3 regions of the Rossellomorea sp. ABR4_004 genome follow, and region 3 is predicted to be linked to each of the others. Evidence: a T-box and tRNA genes for the amino acid it is inferred to sense, from the RefSeq annotation. Region 3 holds a T-box; the other regions hold tRNA genes.
The links. A T-box is a leader RNA that pairs with one kind of tRNA and senses whether it is charged. The one in region 3 lies ahead of argS (arginine--tRNA ligase), so its partner is inferred to be a tRNA-Arg.
Positions count from the first base shown of each region.

Region 1: it encodes a tRNA-Arg, which carries the amino acid that the T-box ahead of argS (arginine--tRNA ligase) is inferred to sense. The anticodon was not compared.
Region 2: it encodes a tRNA-Arg, which carries the amino acid that the T-box ahead of argS (arginine--tRNA ligase) is inferred to sense. The anticodon was not compared.

Region 1 covers NZ_JBSWVM010000001.1:1,006,329-1,012,527, forward strand. Annotated here, with positions in the region: gene clpX (ATP-dependent protease ATP-binding subunit ClpX) at 1-667, opposite strand, end outside; gene tig (trigger factor) at 1,226-2,512, opposite strand; gene ACXAF2_RS05460 (tetratricopeptide repeat protein) at 2,672-3,676, opposite strand; tRNA gene ACXAF2_RS05465 (tRNA-Arg) at 3,785-3,861, opposite strand; gene ACXAF2_RS05470 (metallophosphoesterase) at 4,015-4,524, opposite strand; gene ACXAF2_RS05475 (XTP/dITP diphosphatase) at 4,537-5,133, opposite strand; gene rph (ribonuclease PH) at 5,150-5,887, opposite strand; gene ACXAF2_RS05485 (GerMN domain-containing protein) at 6,007-6,199, opposite strand, start outside.
Region 2 covers NZ_JBSWVM010000001.1:1,711,447-1,717,645, reverse strand. Annotated here, with positions in the region: gene ACXAF2_RS08880 (ATP-binding protein) at 1-1,004, shown strand, start outside; gene clpP (ATP-dependent Clp endopeptidase proteolytic subunit ClpP) at 1,155-1,751, opposite strand; tRNA gene ACXAF2_RS08870 (tRNA-Arg) at 2,354-2,425, shown strand; gene ACXAF2_RS08865 (hypothetical protein) at 2,711-3,961, shown strand; gene rpoN (RNA polymerase factor sigma-54) at 4,475-5,815, shown strand; gene ACXAF2_RS08855 (glutaredoxin family protein) at 5,896-6,141, shown strand.
Region 3 covers NZ_JBSWVM010000009.1:8,974-15,172, forward strand. Annotated here, with positions in the region: gene ACXAF2_RS22780 (diacylglycerol/lipid kinase family protein) at 1-11, shown strand, start outside; gene ACXAF2_RS22785 (YqaA family protein) at 58-639, opposite strand; gene argS (arginine--tRNA ligase) at 856-2,538, opposite strand; T-box leader at 2,587-2,790, opposite strand; gene ACXAF2_RS22795 (FtsW/RodA/SpoVE family cell cycle protein) at 2,843-4,018, opposite strand; gene ACXAF2_RS22800 (hypothetical protein) at 4,477-5,256, shown strand; gene sfsA (DNA/RNA nuclease SfsA) at 5,216-5,998, shown strand; gene ACXAF2_RS22810 (BsuPI-related putative proteinase inhibitor) at 6,043-6,199, opposite strand, start outside.

The sequences.
Region 1 (6,199 bases), on a different contig from region 3:
CTTGTGGAGGAACGCTTGCTACCGTACCTTCAAGAATTTTCAGAAGTGCCTGCTGAACACCTTCACCTGAAACGTCTCTAGTAATGGATGGATTTTCAGATTTACGTGCTACTTTATCGATTTCATCGATGTAGATGATGCCTTTTTCAGCTTTTTCTACATCGTAATCAGCTGCCTGGATTAATTTCAATAGAATATTCTCTACGTCTTCTCCTACGTAACCAGCTTCAGTCAGTGAAGTGGCGTCAGCAATGGCGAAAGGAACGTTAAGAATACGAGCAAGTGTTTGAGCCAGTAACGTTTTACCGCTACCTGTCGGCCCGATCATTGCAATATTACTCTTGGACAGTTCAACGTCATCGACTTTACTGCTTGAGTTGATACGTTTGTAGTGGTTGTATACGGCTACAGCCAGAGATTTCTTTGCCTGATCCTGACCGATTACGTATTCGTCCAGAATTTCCCGGATTTCACGAGGTTTCGGAACGTCTTTAAATTCTACTTCTTCTTCCGTTCCAAGCTCTTCTTCTACGATTTCTGTGCAAAGTTCGATACATTCATCACAGATATACACACCTGGTCCAGCGACTAGTTTACGAACTTGGTCTTGTGTTTTTCCGCAAAAAGAACATTTTAGTTGTCCTTTTTCATCATTAAATTTAAACAATGATTTTCACCCCTTAGTTAAAACTTCATAAAATCGTGCTCTGTTTTCAATAAACGAACGATTTCTTACATCCCATTACCTAAAGTTATGTACTGCATTTTATCATATTATATGTTCGTAAAGAAATTGATACGATTCTTAAGAATCATCTTATTATGTAACACGCATTTTAGCAAATATTTTACATTCTAGTTAGTATCTTGTCCAATTGAAGTCAGGTAATGTAAGAAATCTAATTATGTATGTTCCTGGTGAAAAATAATGCAACCCCGTTAAATAAGCTTTTTCCAAAAATAGTGGTTCTTATTCTTGTTCGATGGATAAAGTTTCTTATTAGATAGAGTATAGTATTTTGGCTCATTTTGCCACAGAAACAAAAAACGCCTGGAGCAAACTCGTTTGCTCATTCGTTTTTTGTTTCTGTGGCAACTTTTCAGCAAAGCTTGAAAAGCGTGTGAAACGTTCGTTTTCACACGAATGAGCCAAAATACGGTGTAATATGACCGTTCATTGTACAAAACAAGGCACGAAGAAATCGCGCCTTGTTTGCTATTTTTATTATGCTACAGTTTTGCTATTTTCAACAAGGAATTCTACTGCTTTACGTACTTTAAGGTCAGCTTTAAGTGTGTCAAGGCCGCCTAGAGCTTGTTTGATGTTGTCAGCAGACATGTTGTATTGTTCTGCCATTTTGTTAACTTCTTCTTCTGCTTCTTCGTCAGTTACTTCAAGATTTTCAGCTGCAGCGATTGCTTCAAGTGTTAGGTTTGTGCGAACGCGTTTACCAGCGTCTTCTGTCATTTGACCGCGAAGATCTTCTTCTGTTTGACCAGAGAATTGGAAGTATAGGTCAAGGTTCATACCTTGCATCTGTAGACGTTGTTCGAATTCCTGCATCATGCGGTCTACTTCAGCCTTCACCATTACTTCTGGAATTTCAACTTCAGCGTTGTCAGAAGCTTTATTTACAAGAGTTTCACGAACGGCTGTTTCAGCTTCGTTCTTTTTAGACTCTTGAAGACGTTTTTCGATTTTTTCTTTAAGTTCAGCAAGCGTTTCAACTTCTTCGTCAGCGTCTTTAGCGAACTCGTCATCTAATGCCGGAAGTTCTTTCGCTTTGATTTCGTGAACTTTCACTTTGAATGTAGCAGGCTTACCAGCAAGTTCAGCTGCATGGTATTCTTCAGGGAAGTTAACTTCTACTTCTTTCTCTTCTCCAGATGCAACCCCGATTAATTGCTCTTCGAAACCTGGGATGAATTGACCTGAACCTAATTCAAGAGAATAGTTCTCAGCTTGGCCGCCTTCAAATGCTTCACCGTCAACGAATCCTTCGAAATCCATTGTGACAGTGTCGCCTTCTTCAGCTTTGCCTTCTTCTTTTACAGCTAGCTCAGCTTGTTTTTCTTGAAGTGAAGTAAGTTCAGCTTCAACATCTTCAGCTGTTACTTCTGTTTCCATTTTTTCTACTTCAAGACCTTTGTATTCTCCAAGCTTCACTTCTGGTTTCACTTGTACTTTAGCAGTGAAGATAAGCTCTTTGCCTTTTTCCATTTGCTCAACATCGATTTCCGGACGGTCGATTGGGTCGATTCCAGTTTCTTCGATTGCTTTCGCATACGCTTCAGGTAAGATGAAATCTAATGCATCTTGGTAAAGTGATTCCACACCAAAACGTTTTTCAAACATTCCGCGAGGCATTTTCCCTTTACGGAATCCTGGTACGTTAACTTGTTTTACAACTTTTTTGAATGCTGCGTCCAAACCTTCGTTTACTTTTGCAGCTTCAACTTCAATTGTAAGTACTCCTTGGTTTCCTTCTTGCTTTTCCCATTTTGCAGACATACTGTTCCCTCCAACAATCTATAATTGATCTTGTATTTTTACGCATAGTAGTAGATAGTCCCGTATGAATCTAGCACTATCATCGTAAATATATGAAAAACTTTTACATTACAACCATTACATTATAACATACAGCCACTGTCTTTCAACAGAGAGCATTTAAATATTAGGAGAGGAAATTTCCTCTAGCTCCTTAAGTCTTGTTAGAATCCACTGAGACTGTATGCTTTCAACCTGGTTTTTTAACTCTTCTTCCAGGATTGCATCGGCAAACATCCCTGCTGTGTAGTAAGCATACACCGAAGCGATTGCTTTCGGTTCCTCCTCAATTGTAAAAGGGTAGAGAAGAAAGGTATGCCTTTTCAGTAATTCTTGAGCGTGCTGAAATAGCGTAGGATTCGTTTGTGCCAGAAGATCGTCTAAAGAATCTGTGATCATCTTAAAGAAATCAGACGCGAACACATCTTCCAAAGCGGCAGGAGACACCTGCTCCTTCATCCCAAACTTCGCTACATCTACTTCTTTATCCATTCCATGCTCCCTTAAAACATTTAAGATCATCGTTTGCAGAAATGGGTGGGCGGCTGAATCCTTTAAAACTGCTAGCAACTCCCCTACGAACGGGTGAATGTTTCGATGAACCAGCTGTGCCACGATCAACGTCTGTACCTCCAGGCTCTTCCCGGATAGGATAGACGATTGATCCTCTTCTGATGCTTCTTCTTCAGGAATTGGCGCTTTTCCGTTAACTACTTTTTCACTGAATTGGAGTAGTTTCCTGAAATGCTCTTCTTTTTCAAAGGGCACTTCTTTTTCATCAAACAGGGCATTGATCGTGTCGACCACTTCCCTGTGCTGATGAAGCTGGATGAGAATCATCAAATACATATCTACCACTTCGAAGTAGTCCCCGATCCCTTCATGAAGCATCTCTTTACATATGTATCTGGCTTTGTCGTACTGCTTGCTTTCATAAAGAGATAGCACGAGTGCAGTATTAATATCAGGATTATCTGGTTCTAATTCATAGGCTTGCGTGAGCAACTGAGAGGATTCATGGACCTCTCCTTTCTCAAGTGCCTGCACACCCTTTTCCAGCAGCCGGTCCTTCAATCCTGGAAACTGGACGATTTTACCTTTTCCTTCATGGTTTCCCTTAGTCATAAAACGTACCTGCCTATATTTTTTAGTTTGTATTAGTTTAGCATGATATCTTTTGGATAACAAAAAAAGCCTACCCTTTTCAGGTAAGCTTTGTGTATGTAGGATTTATGGCGTCCCAGGAGAGATTCGAACTCCCGACCGACGGCTTAGAAGGCCGTTGCTCTATCCTGCTGAGCTACTGGGACGTGATTTGTTTTTCAAGGACAATATTTATTATATTCACATAGCATCAATAAGTCAACAGATTTTCAAAAAAAGTTTTATTTATTTTTCCGGGACCGTTTTTTCTATCTGTACTATTGGAAGAGAACCCGCCGTGGCAGGTTCTCGCAATGATTTTACAATTGAAAGGATTGAGTCAATTCGTCCAGAGCCACATGATCATGCGTTAAGAATGTTACCTTTATTTGCTGCTCGTTTGCTTCTACCAATGCGTAGGTGCGTTCTCTCCTGCCCCTTGGCAAAACAATACTTCCCGGATTCAAGAACAAAGTGCCATTATTCAATTCTGCACCTAGTGTGTGTGAATGGCCAAAGAAAACAAATTGTGCTCCTACTTCTTCTGCTTTATAACGCAGCTTCATGAGTGACATTTTAATTCCATACAGATGACCGTGTGTCGCCATGATTGAACTGCCCTGTACCTTTTCAATAAGGTCGTCGGGTAGCCTGGCATCCATATCACAGTTTCCCCTCACTACAAGGTAGGGGGATAATGCCGGGTCATCCGCACTTAATTCAGAATCCCCGCAGTGTACCATGGCATCTACGGTAGAATGATATTTCTCCGATAGCTCCAACAGCTCTTCTTTTGAACCGTGACTATCACTTACAACCAATAGTTTCATTCCGCTCACCCTTTAAATAAAGTCTGAGATCATGTTTTTAAGTTTTTTTAATGCATTTCCACGATGGCTGATTTGACTTTTCTCTTCTTGAGTTATCTCAGCCATGGATTTTCCAAGAGTAGGGACGAAGAAAATCGGATCGTACCCGAACCCATTCGTTCCTCTTTTTTCTTGTAAAATCATGCCTTCGCATGTTCCTGTAACGGTTTTAGTTTCTCTATTAGGTCCGGCAATCGCTAAAACACAGTGAAAGCGTGCGGTACGGTCGGATTCTTCAACAGATTCCAGTTCGCTTAACACCTTCTCCATGTTCGCCTCGTCACTCTTTTCTTCACCGGCATAGCGTGCAGAATACACTCCCGGACGACCTTCCAACGCATCGATGGCCAATCCGGAATCATCTGCGACCACCAGTTCACCTAAAATTTCCGCAACCGTTTCAGCTTTCAGAATGGCATTTTCCTCAAACGTTTCACCGGTTTCTTCAACATCGTCAATGTGAGGAAGGTCTAGTAATGTTTGTACCTCATATCCATATGGAGCAAACATATGTTGAAATTCTTTTGCTTTTCCCCTATTTTTAGTGGCTATGATCACTCGTTTTGTCATCTACAATCTCACCCCTTTATTGAAATCTCTTTACTATTTCACCTAATGATTGCTGCTGAATTTGGAATAGCTCGTGGATTCCTTCTTGCCCGAGTTTTAACAGTTGATGCAATTGGTCCATTGTAAAGGTCGCTTCTTCCCCTGTTCCCTGCAGCTCTACAAATTCCCCTTCACCCGTCATGATGATGTTCATATCCACTAATGCGCTGCTATCTTCAATATAATTCAAATCAAGAACCGCCCCGTGCTCTTCCACAATCCCCACACTTGTGGCTGCCAGGAAACTTTTCAGTGGAAAAGATGAGATTTTTTTGCTGTCTTGAAGCTTGGCCACCGCGATTGCAGTAGCAACGAAAGCTCCCGTGATCGAAGCCGTTCTCGTCCCTCCGTCAGCTTGAATGACATCACAATCAATCCAGATTGTACGTTCTCCTAAAGCATCTAAATCGACCACAGACCTTAACGCCCTTCCAATCAGACGTTGAATTTCCATTGTTCTTCCTGAAACCTTCCCTTTAGAAGACTCACGAATGTTTCTCGTTTCCGTTGCTCTTGGCAACATGGAATATTCAGCCGTGATCCACCCTTTTCCACTGTTTCTCATAAAAGGAGGCACTCGTTCTTCGATGCTGGCATTACAAATGACTTTCGTTTCTCCAACCGTTATAAGGACGGATCCTTCCGGATGTTTCACATAATCAGTTTCGATCTCAATATTCCGCAATTGATTCTTTTCTCTACCATCTGTTCTCATATCATTACCTCCTGTATTATCGTACGTTATGTAAAAACGGTCTAATCAAAAATAGAAGAGGCGGCATTATGCCAACCTCTTTTGGATGCTTCTATAATAGTATATCAAAAAATTGTTATTTAAAAACTAATTGCATTCACATTTTCTGGTCTTGTCACTGGTTCTGTGATGGCTTCGCCGTCTTTAGACACTACCGTTGCTTCACCATTCACTAAAACAGAGACTCCTTTAATTCCTTTTTGCTCCGTTAAAGAGAGAACGAGAGAATTTAACATATGTTCAGAAACCATTTTTTCTTCAAGGCTTCCATAT
Region 2 (6,199 bases), on a different contig from region 3:
ATTTAACGACGATCTATCAAGAAGCAAAGCGATTGACGTCCCTCATCAATGATTTCCTGGACGTCCAGCGAATGGAGTCCGGACGTCAAACCTTTGAGAAGAAATATGAAGATGTCGTTCCCGTCATGCAACATGTGATTGATACCCAGAAGGTAAACGCACCTCACCATTCCTTTAATATCGCTAGGGATACAGACTGCACGATCGTTCTTGGGGATAAGGACAAATTGTCTCAGGCATTCACCAACCTGATCAGCAATGCCATCAAGTATTCCCCGGATGGAGGTACCATCACCATCCATTTCCGTGAAGGAGAGGAGTGCATTCTTATCGATATCCGGGATGAAGGGCTCGGCATACCTCAGGATGCCATTCCAAACCTCTTCACGAAATTTTACCGGGTCGATAATTCTGACCAGAGAAGAATTGGCGGTACCGGCTTGGGCTTGACCATCGTGAAGGAGATCATCGAAACCCATGATGGGTACATCACCGTTTCATCAGAAGAAGGGAGAGGGAGCGTGTTCACCATACGTCTCCCAATCGTGACCATCGAAACCTTCAAAGAAGAAGAGAATTGCGGTGATGGGATGAATATCATCGTCATTGAAGACGATATCAATCTGGCATCCCTGTTGAAAGCTGAGCTGTCCGACAGTGGTTTCAAGGTACAGCACACGCCGTCAGGAACCGAAGCCCTGACAAAAATGCAGGAAGAGAAACCAGATGCCATCGTCCTCGATATTATGCTTGAAGGTAGCATGTCGGGGTGGGATGTATTAGAAAAGATGAAAGCGGATGAAGAGCTTTCCCAAGTCCCGATCATCGTATCCTCCGCGTTGGATGAGAAAGAAAAAGGACTCACGCTGGGAGCCAATGATTACTTGGTGAAACCATATCATCCCAGCAGGCTATCCAAAACAATCCTGCATCTCTTACTGAAAAAAGGGATGAACGGTGAGATTCTGATTCCGGTTTGTGAGAAAAAAGCTGAAAAAGAATAAAGGAGAGAGGCTTTCGGTGACGGAAGCCTCTTTTTTTGAGGGGTTACATAGATAGAAGGTGCAGGTTCGAAGATAGCAAGGTTTTTTTACTATTCCCGATAGAAAAATATAAAGCCCCTCACGGAATTCCGGGAGGGGCTTTCAGTAATTTTACTTATTGTTCATTTCATTACGAGTGATGATACGATCGATCAATCCATATTCAAGCGCTCTTTCAGCTGTCATGAAGTTATCACGATCTGTATCTTTTGAAATCACATCAAGTGGTTGACCAGTACGATCAGCCAGGATTTGATTCAGTTTTTCACGAAGGAATAGAATGCGCTTCGCTGCAATTTCGATTTCTGTAGCTTGACCTTGAGCTCCACCAAGTGGTTGGTGAATCATCACTTCAGCGTTCGGAAGGGCCAATCGCTTGCCTTTTGCACCTGCTGCAAGAAGGAACGCACCCATTGAAGCAGCCATACCGATACAAATCGTTTGAACATCAGGCTTGATGTATTGGATCGTATCGTAGATTGCCATACCCGCCGTGATACTTCCGCCAGGAGAGTTTATGTAAATCGAAATATCCTTCTCCGGGTTTTCAGATTCAAGGAAAAGAAGTTGTGCTACAATGGAGTTTGCCACATTGTCATCAATGCCGCTTCCAAGCATGATGACACGGTCTTTCAATAAACGTGAATAAATGTCATACGCACGTTCACCGCGGTTTGTTTGTTCAATTACTGTAGGAATTAAATTCATCCTCGTTCCTCCTTAGAAATCCTTTTTTATTTTTCTGAATTACTTATTCACTTTGTACTGTAATCATACACCCATGGTCAATAAAGGTCAAACTAAACGTTTCCTTTATTCCCCTGTATATAAATCCTTTCTACATGATACCCATTCATTCCTTTTTTAAACGGGAGAGTGTTTGTAAAGTTTATGGTTGCAGTAGAAGTTTATTTCCTTTGAAAATAAGTGGAGCCACCTTTTGATAAGTTACGGCGTGAAAACAAAGACCGTTCCTTTCCGCTGCAGGCAATTGCTTTCCGCGGGGAGGAAGTCGAGCCTCCTCGGGCGCTGCCCTGTGGGGTCTCGACTTTTCCTCTATTACCCGCAGGAGTCAATTGCCTTCCGCTTCAATCCACTCTGTGATTCTATTTTATGAATGACTAATTATAAGGGTAGACAAACAGAAAAACAGATTCTAATGCAAATCAAACTATTTACAAAGGAACTCCAATCAACTTTCACATCTTTAAGAAACAACCATTTATGAGGTTAGGGCTTAAAGAATAAAAATATTGCAAACAAGTATTTTCTAGCTTATAATATATATTCGTGACGGTTATTCATTTCATGCCCTCGTGGTGCAACGGATAGCACGTAAGATTCCGGTTCTTAAAATGGGGGTTCGATTCCCTCCGAGGGCGTACCAAATTACTGAAACCATTGTGTTTTTACAAAACGTGATGGTTTTTTTATGCTCTTTTTTAATGGGTGCAGTTCGTTCATAAATACCACGAAAAGCACCACGCATACCTCAAATTGCTCCTATAAATAACTTTAGGAGTGATTCCCATCAAACGAAGAAAATCTGTCTCCAGTTCACTTTCCAAACAAACCTTTCAATCTATTTCAGAAGATACTCAAGATGATTCAAGAATAATATGGATATATGGTATAATATTGAAATCAACTAATGAAGGTGAATTCCAATGGATTTAAATACTGAAGATGTCTTTACTGCTGGGGGACTACCGAGTATAACTTATTTTTCAAGGGATAATTTCCGTTTGGAAAACAAGTTAAAAAGAAGTTTAAAGATGAAAGGTAAAATGATTTCTATAACTGGTCCCACTAAATCAGGAAAGAGTGTCCTTTGCAATAAAGTTATACCTCCTGAAAATAGCGTATGGGTTATGGGTGGACAAATAAACGAAGAAGACGATCTCTGGAATATAATCACTAGCAAACTACAGATAGCAATTGGTAGAAATGATGAAGAGGCATCTGAAGATGGAAAGAAGTCTTCAATTCAAGCAAAAGGGACTTTTAATGCTTTATTTGGAAAGGCTTCAGTTGGATCAACAATTGACCGATCATCAAAAACAGGTACGAAGACAACAGATGTATATACTTTCGATAAAAAGCAGATAACAATAGATTTTTTAATAGAAAATGGTATCCCGCTTTTAATAGATGATTTTCATTATATTGATAGATCTCTGCAACTAGGTATAGTTAGGGCTCTCAAAGGTGGGGTATTGGAAGGATTAAAAGTAATATTATTAGCTGTGCCTCATAGAAGTTATGATGCTATAGAAGTCGAAAATGAAATGACAGGTAGACTTTTCCAAATAAAAATTTCACCTTGGGAAGAACAAGAACTCCTAGAAATCGCAAAGAAAGGATTTGAAGCATTAAATGTGAATTTTCCTGAAGAAATTGCGAAATACTTTGCTAAAGAGGCATTTGGAAGTCCTCATTTAATGCAAGAGTTTTGTTTATTACTTTGTTTTGAAAATGATATTTATTTTAGGCAAGATATTAAAAACTCTATTACTACTATTCCTGTCTATGAAGATTTTTTTGAAGAAATCGTTCAAACATCAACTTCAAATGTAATCTTTGAAAAATTAGCAATGGGGCCAAATAGGGGAGATAGAAAAGAACGCAACTTCAAATCAGGAAGACAAGGAGATATCTATGAAGCGATCCTTGCAGCCTTGGGTGAGATGCAAGAAACATCAAGGGTTACACCAGAGGATATTAGGCAGAAACTAGTAGACTTATTAGAGCCCAAGTCTGTTCCATTAAAACACCAGATTACTAGTGTATTAAAACAAATGGACAAGATTGCTAAGAACGATATAGAAGGTGAGCCTGCAATAGATTTTAAGGATGATATTTTGCATATCGTAGACCCGTTTTTTATGTTCTATATTCGTTGGGTTCAATTAGTTTAATATTTTTTTGAAGAGTAGTCATGAACTTATTCAAATTATGGCTGCTTTTTTGGTGTGAGTTTTGTACTAAATGGATTTTGATATGACGAAATTTACAATAATAGTAAAATATAAGGGTTTCCCTACGAGAGCGTATATTAATTCGAAGAGTTACTGTGTTTGTAAAGAGATTTTACAAGCATGGGAGTTTTGGTTTGTAAGCTCTCAATTCTACTGAATATAAATAAAAGAATCTTTTTATGACCATCACCATGACAATTGATTGGAGCGGAAGGTGCTCGACTCCTGCGGGAATAGCGGGAAAGTTGAGACCCCACAGGGCAAAGCCCGAGGAGGCTCAACTCACGCCCCGCGGAAAGCGAGCACCTGGAGCGGAAATCAACTACTGCTATCCTCGTGAAAGTTTTTGAGGGAAAAGACATATATATAGTACATACCCACCAACTACCAACGAATTCCCATTAACGAACCACCAATTTTATTGTAGAATAGATAAATGGGAGGTTAAGAATCATGAATTTGAAAGCAGGACTTTTTCAAAATCAACAATTAAAACTTCAAATGACGCAGCAGCTTTCTCAAGCCATCACCATCCTCCAATATTCTACGATGGAACTGAATGCTTATCTAGAAGCTAAGCAATTAGAGAATCCCCTTATACAATTAGAACCGCCTAAGCAAGACCCCCTTCATCAACGAGAACCTCAAACATTTAAACGAAATGCCGTCAATCACGAAAACACGGTGGATTGGTATGAATATGTATCCGTGCCAAAGAGATCCCTTGCGGATGCATTATCTGTTCAATTAAATTTGAAATCGCTTACTTCTTCAGGGAGAAAGATACTGGATGAATTAATATTTAGCTTGGATGATAACGGTTATTTGAGAATAGACGAAGAATCCTTCGTTCAAAAACATGGTCTGGAAATGTCTCAACTAGAAAACTATATTAGTAGGCTTCAGGAATTAGAACCGGCTGGAATAGGAGCCAGATCACTGAAGGAGTGCATAGCCCTTCAGTTGCAGCGGAAAGCCAATGTACCCCCTCTGGTTACGATGATTGTAGATAACCATTTTCAAGCTTTTGCAGAAAAGAAGTGGAAGGCAGTCGCCAAGGATCTTGCGGTTGAGCTAAAAGACATCCAGCTGGCAGCGGATTTCATCCAGCAGTGCAATCCGAGACCCGGATCAAAGTATTCTCATCATATCGCTGAATACATTATTCCTGAGCTTGTCGTAAAAGTGATCGATGGTCATACCGTGTCCGTATCGTTGTATGACGGTACGACTATAAACGTCACATATAATGAAGAGTACACAGATTTCCTAAAATATCACCGGGATAAGGAAGTCCAGTCCTACCTTCAGGAAAAGGAGCAGGATTTCCAATGGCTACTACAAAGTTTACGCCAGCGAAAACAAACCATCCTGAAAGTGGGAAAGATGCTTGCAGAAAAGCAGAAAGCATTCTTCTTAAAAGGACCATCAGCAATCCAGCCCTTGACCTTGAGACAGGTGGCAGAAGAAATCGATGTTCATGAATCGACCATCAGCCGTGCTGTGAAGGGTAAATATATGCAAACTCCATATGGGGTTTTTGAACTGAAGTACTTCTTTACCTCGGCGATCAAATCGGTCAAGCTCGATGATTCAGAAGCAGCTTCAGCCACATCGGTGAAAAATGAGTTACAAAGGCTTGTTGATGATGAAGACAAGAAAAAGCCACTGTCTGATCAGAAAATAGTGAACCTATTATTGGATAAAGGGTATGATGTCTCTAGAAGAACGATAGCGAAATACCGTGATCAATTAGGGATTGCTTCTTCCACGATGAGGAAGAGATATGAATAGAGGGTGTACCAGGTACATTCCAACCATCTTGTACCTGGTACAAACCCTATTCTCAACCAATGAAAAAGCGAGGCTCCAACATGAAACAAGTCCTATTCTATACACGAAACCAATGCGGACTTTGCCAAGACGCAAAAATTACATTAAAGTTGCTCCAGGATGAACTTGGATTCGAAATTAAAGAAATCGACATTGATGAAAGTGACGATTTGACCGAACGTTTCGGACTGATGATTCCAGTCGTGGAGATGGACGGTGAAATCCTTCAATATGGGCAAATTGATTATTTTACGCTAAGCAAGCGTTTACATGAAAAAACCCGATAGTTTCTAGTTGAATTACGATTCATACCCTGATAAAATGAACTTTGAAAGCAGGGATGAA
Region 3 (6,199 bases):
TGTTAGAATAAAAAGAGAGCAAGGGGATTTATTCTCCCTTGCTCTCTTTTCCTATGATTATACCGTTTTCTTTCTCTTCTTTATTATCAGGTATACCAGATAAACAGCGATTAAGACGCCACCAGCCCCAAGCGTAAGAAGCGTAAAATTCTCTTCAATGAAAGGTTTTGCTTTAGCTCCAAGTGCTAAGATGATTGCACCTTCTAGGAAGAAACGAATTCCCCTTCCGATAATCGACCAGATCACAAGGACTCTGATCTTTACACCGGAAACCCCTGCGAAAATCGTGAAGATCTTATAAGGTACAGGTGTAAGTCCTGCAATTAAAAGAGCCATTGCTCCATATTTGTTAAAGTATTCCTCTACTTTTTGAATCCTTTTTTCAGAGAAGAAATACACAAGGATCGGTCGTCCAAGTTTCTTACCAATCCACCAGCCAAGAAGGGCTCCGATAACGGAAGCGATAGTGGTATAAAGTGCATACAGCAATGCGCTATCCGGATTGGCAATCGCTAATGGAATCAGTAGTACATCAGGCGGTATAGGGAAAAATGATGAGTCAGCGAATGAAACCAGAATTAGTCCCCATACACCATAATCCAGTAACCATGCTTCGAAAGCGTGAAGTAGTTCAGACATAAATTCAGTAATCTCCTTTATTGATCAAGCGTTATTTTCGATTTTAATGGAACATAAGAAAGTATATCACTTTTCACAAAAGGAGTCATGAATTATCCTGTAGGGATGGAACGAATTCACGGAAATATCCTACTTATAACATTTAACGTAATTTAAAAAAGGCTTTAAGCGAAATAATCTATTTCTCGGGAAATAGTGACAAGAAAATTATATATTCTACATTTCTGAAGGAGACTTCATTCCTAATAATCGTAATCCTTCCGCGAGGACAGCCGAAACGGCGACAACCAAGGCTAATCGGGAGGCTTGCTGGGAGTCTTCTGAAATGATTTTAGTTTTTCCGTAATAACGGTTAAAGCTTTGTGCGGTATCGACTAAATATTTGGCAATGGTTGAAGGGGCATAATATTTCCACGCTTTTTCGACCACCTCAGGAAACAAACGTAATTGTTTAATTACTTCCCAGCTTTCAGCATCGTCAAGTCCCTTAAACGTCAATGGAAGGGATTCACCCGCTTTTCTCAGAATGGATTGAGCTCTGGCGTACGTGTACTGAATGTATGGACCTGTTTCACCTTCGAAGGTGAGCATATGTTCCAGGGAGAATTCAATATCGTTCACCCGATCATTTTTTAAATCGTGAAAGATAATGGCGCCCACCCCAACATCTTTAGCCACCTCTGAAGCATTCATTAAGTGAGGATTCTTTTGTTTAATATTTTTTTCAGCCATATGAATCGCTTCTTTGAGGACCTCTTCGAGTAAGATGACTCTGCCCTTTCTCGTGGACATCTTTTTTCCATCTTTCAAATAAAGTCCGAAGGGGATATGTTTCATATCATCAGCCCAGTTAAACCCGAGTTTCTTCAGTACTTCCATCACTTGTTTGAAATGAATGGTCTGCTCCTGGCCGACAACATACAGAGCTTCATCAAAGTCATGCTGACGATGGCGATACAGTGCTGCAGCCAGGTCTCTAGTAGCATAAAGGGTAGCTCCGTCTGACTTCTTGATGAGGCAGGGCGGGAGATTTCCTTCTAAACGAACGACTTTCGCCCCTTCAGAGGTTTCAAGAAGGTCATGATCCTGAAGCATTGTCACAACTTCACCCATTTTGTCATTAAAAAACGCTTCTCCGTTATAGGAATCAAATTCCACACCGAGCAAAGAGTAAATCGTTTTAAAGGCATGAAGTGATTCCTCTTTAAACCATCTCCAAAGCTCCGTTACTTCCGGATCTCCGTCTTCTAATAGCTTAAAGGCTTTTCTTCCCTCTTTCTCAAGTGAAGGGTCCTTTTCTGCTTCCTCATGAAATTTTTTATATAAAATAAACAATTCGGCGATCGGGTTATCCTTCACTTTTTGTTGATTTCCCCACTTATTGAATGCGACGATCAATTTCCCGAATTGTGTACCCCAATCACCGATATAATTGATTTTTTCTGTTGTATAGCCGCATTTTTCGGCAATGGTGGCGATGGAATTACCGATGACTGTGGAGCGTAAATGTCCCATGGAAAAAGGTTTTGCAATATTTGGGGAGGACATATCCAAAACGATGGTTTTTTGAGTTCCAAATTCATGACTTCCGTAATCCGCACCATTCTCTAATATCGCTGAAACAATTTTCTTACCTGCTTTCACTCCATCAAACCGGATATTAACATAAGGACCGACTGCTTCCACTTTACTGAAAAAGGGAGAGGAGAGAGAATCCGCAACCTCACCTGCAATGACGTGAGGTGCTTTTTTCCATGATCTCGCCAGCTGGAAGCACGGAAAGGCCAGGTCTCCCAAATGAGAATGTTTGGGCGTTTCAATCAACTCGTAAAGATCATTCTTATTCCAATCGGACAACACATGTGTGAGTGCATCGGCTACTATTGATTTCAAATCCATCATCTACACCTCCTGAAATTAAACACAAAAAAACCCGTCTCTATATTAAATAGAGACGAGTTTAGCTCGCGGTACCACTCTTATTCCCCAAAAGGGCGCTCATTGTATAACGGGAGATCCCGGTTTTTCCCTACTAACTTCAAGAAAAACTTCTCAGAAGTGCGGTTCATCCCAGGCTTCACACCAGGCTCCCACCATCCCCGGCTCGCTTTTGATCCACGTCAGAATTACTCTCTTCATCTTCGAATATGCGTATATAATTACTACTATTTTACACATTCTGAAGACGATTGCAACCTGTAATTTAAGAATCTTCTGATGAAAACATATACGTTTTATGGTGGAACCTCATACTGAACACAAGTCCAAGGGCCAGCATATTCCCCATTAGTGAACTTCCCCCATAGCTGATAAAAGGAAGAGGAATACCGGTAATCGGAAGTAATTGAATCGTCATTCCGATGTTCTGGAACACATGGAAAGTAATCATACTGATAATCCCTGCGCATACATAGGCGTTGAATGGTTCTTTCGTGTCTAGAGCCGTTTTCGTCAGATGGTAAATAAGCAAGAAGTATAAGCTGATCACGACACTTGCGCCAATAAATCCGTATTCTTCCCCGATCACACTGAAAATAAAGTCGGTATGATTTTCAGGGATATATACCTCACCATCACTGTAGCCTTTCCCGAAGATCTGGCCGGAGCCAATGGCGTTAAGGGAGTTAATTAAGTGAAAACCTTCTAATTTTGCGTAGTTATAAGGATCTAACCAAGCATAAATACGTCCAAATTGATAAGGCTTTACATTTAAGTATTTTTCAAGCAGCTCAGGTGCCCAAATCACAAGTGAAAGGATGATTCCCCCAAGTACTCCGATAGAAGCATATATGGGAACGATCAGCTTCCACGTAATACCTGATACTAAGATGATTCCGGTCATGATGGCTAAAATGACAAGGGAAGTCCCTAAATCCGGCTGCTGCATAATAAAAGCAAGGGGGAGAAGAGTCGTCGCCCCAATTTTCAGTAACAATTGAAAATCTGTCTGTAATGTTTTACTTGGATTTAGCTCATGATGATTTGTAATGATTCGTGCAAGAGCAAGAATTAAGAACGTCTTCATAAATTCTGAAGGCTGTATCGAACCAAGCGGTCCAAGCATGAACCAGCTTTTGGCTCCGTTTCTGTAAGGGGCGATGCTTTCCGGTGAGATGAGTAATACAAGCAGCAGGAAAATCCCTGCACCGTATATGTACCAGGCAAGTCGCTTATACTGATCGGAATCAAGGAATAAGGCTCCACCAATAATAATTCCACCTACGACATACCAAAAAGCCTGTCTTATCACAAAGTTTGTCCCATATTGACCTGAAGTCTGGGCACTGCTTATACCCATAGCACTAACGATAAAAAACAACATTAATAAAAAGAGAAGACCCCAATCGATCTTGTCAGCAAATCGCTGGCGAGTTTCCATAATCAATTCACCTGAATTTCTAAAGATTTCACATTCCTAGTCTAATAGAAATGAAGGGAAATTTCTACTCATGACCTGATAAAATACGGAAGTTCTGACGGGATGTTACAGGCGTTAAACGAAATTTGTCGAAATGAATTCAATGATAAAGCCCATAGGAGTGGGATCCGACAGGGGAAGAGCGAAAAGTAATACCATTTTTTACATAATTGTGATCATTATTTGTCTTCAAAATATGAGAAGAAAGTGCCGTGGGCTTATAGCTTGACCGCGATTCCTTCCATTCCTATAACCTAAATCGAAATAATTAAAGCCGACGGTCCTGCAATATGACTATTTTCGACAATTACCTGCGACTTTTGTCATCATTTTGAAATGAAATAGAAAAGAACAAGTACCCTACATATTTGCTAAAATAGAAACTATGAGTTGTGCATCGTGTCAATCAGATGGAGGGAATGTTCTTGAAGGCAAATAATCAGGTTAAAGATATCATCTATGTTCACAAGAATACGGATCGTCAGTATGTCGTTTCCTATGGGATCAATTTCAACGAGTTTGCTTCAAATGCCCGAAAACCATTGAAGAATCTACTTCTAATTAAGCATCAGTACGAACATGGCGCTTTTAATATACATACGCATATGGAGTATGTGGAACAGGATGAAATGAAGAAGATCATGAATGATGGGGTACAGAGCTATGGTGATTTCTGTTGGATTGACTTTGAAGAAGAAGTGGGAGTCGACGAATTGAACGGTCAGGAAATTGCTGAGCTTCTTTATATGGGACACGTCAAGCAACCCCTGAACCCTCCTTTTTATTCAAAGTTGAACAATCGTTACGCGTACCTTTCCCACGATGATGGGTGGTTTAACAAGATTTATTATCGGGAATTTGAAGATTTCTATCATATGTTAGGAGCGACGGTTTCTTCGAAATTGAGTACAGTCAAAGGCGGAAAAGGCTTATTTGGTATGAAAAAAGAGAAAGACTATCCTATCATCGGTCAGGAAGTGATTCATTCCTTTAGAGACAAATTAAAAGAAGGCATGGTCATTTCGTTGGAAAAAGCCATACTAACGAGAGGCAAGATAGAGATCCCTATATGGGTGATCGGTGATTATTATGATATGGACGAGATGGCGGAAGATTATAAGCAAATCAGGAAATCACCAGCAAACGGATTATTATCCTATGATCGTAAAACGAAAAGCTGGAGTGCTTTACTTCGGTAACGAGGAGCGTGAAAGCTTGGTAGAAATTCAGTTTCATGACAGCTTGGTTCGTGGAGTGTTTCTAGAGCGCCTTAATCGGTTTGTGCTCGAGTGTGAGCTCCCTTCAGGTTCAATAGAGAAAGTCCACTTACCTGATCCAGGCAGATTAAAAGAATTATTGGTGCGGGGGAATCCAATTTGGCTTCAGGCATCAAACGATCCAAACAGGAAAACAAAATGGTCAGCCGTCATGACGTATGATGCTTCTAACGATATGTATGTGTCTTTAAATACCCAATATCCGAATCGGCTAGTGCTCGAAGCCTTACAGTTGGAAGAGCTTGAGGAGCTAAAAGACTGGCGGTTAGAAAAACCCGAATATAAAGTAGGAAGCTCACGCTTCGACTTCTTGCTTACCCACAAACAAAATGAACAAAAGTTATTGCTTGAAGTAAAAAGTGTCACCATGGTAGAAGGAGGAGTAGGGAAATTTCCTGATGCCGTCACGTCAAGAGGTGCAAGGCATGTAGAGGAGCTTACACATCTGCAGGCGAAAGGAAGCTTTCAATCAGCCGTCCTGTTCATTGCTCAGCGAACGGATTTGCGCGAAATCACTTCCGCTCCTGAAATCGATCCCCATTTTGCCCGGGTCATGGAAGAAGCCGAAGATCAGGGTGTACGATTTTTTGGGAGAAGCTGTATCGTGACGCCCGAGCGTATTTCCTTAAACGGACCTTTACCTGTATATACAAAAAAGGATTAATCTCACATCCATCACAGCATGGGAAGATTAATCCTTTTTTTGTTCTACTGATCCACCTGTACTTCTGTTTTAGCTTTATAGTCCTGGTCTCCTTTAGCCGTTAACCACACCGTTAATGTATAGGTACCACTCCCGACATTGGGGAGCACAACTTTCTGGGAAAATTCTTCACCCTGTTTCACGGTGATCTCCTGGATCGCC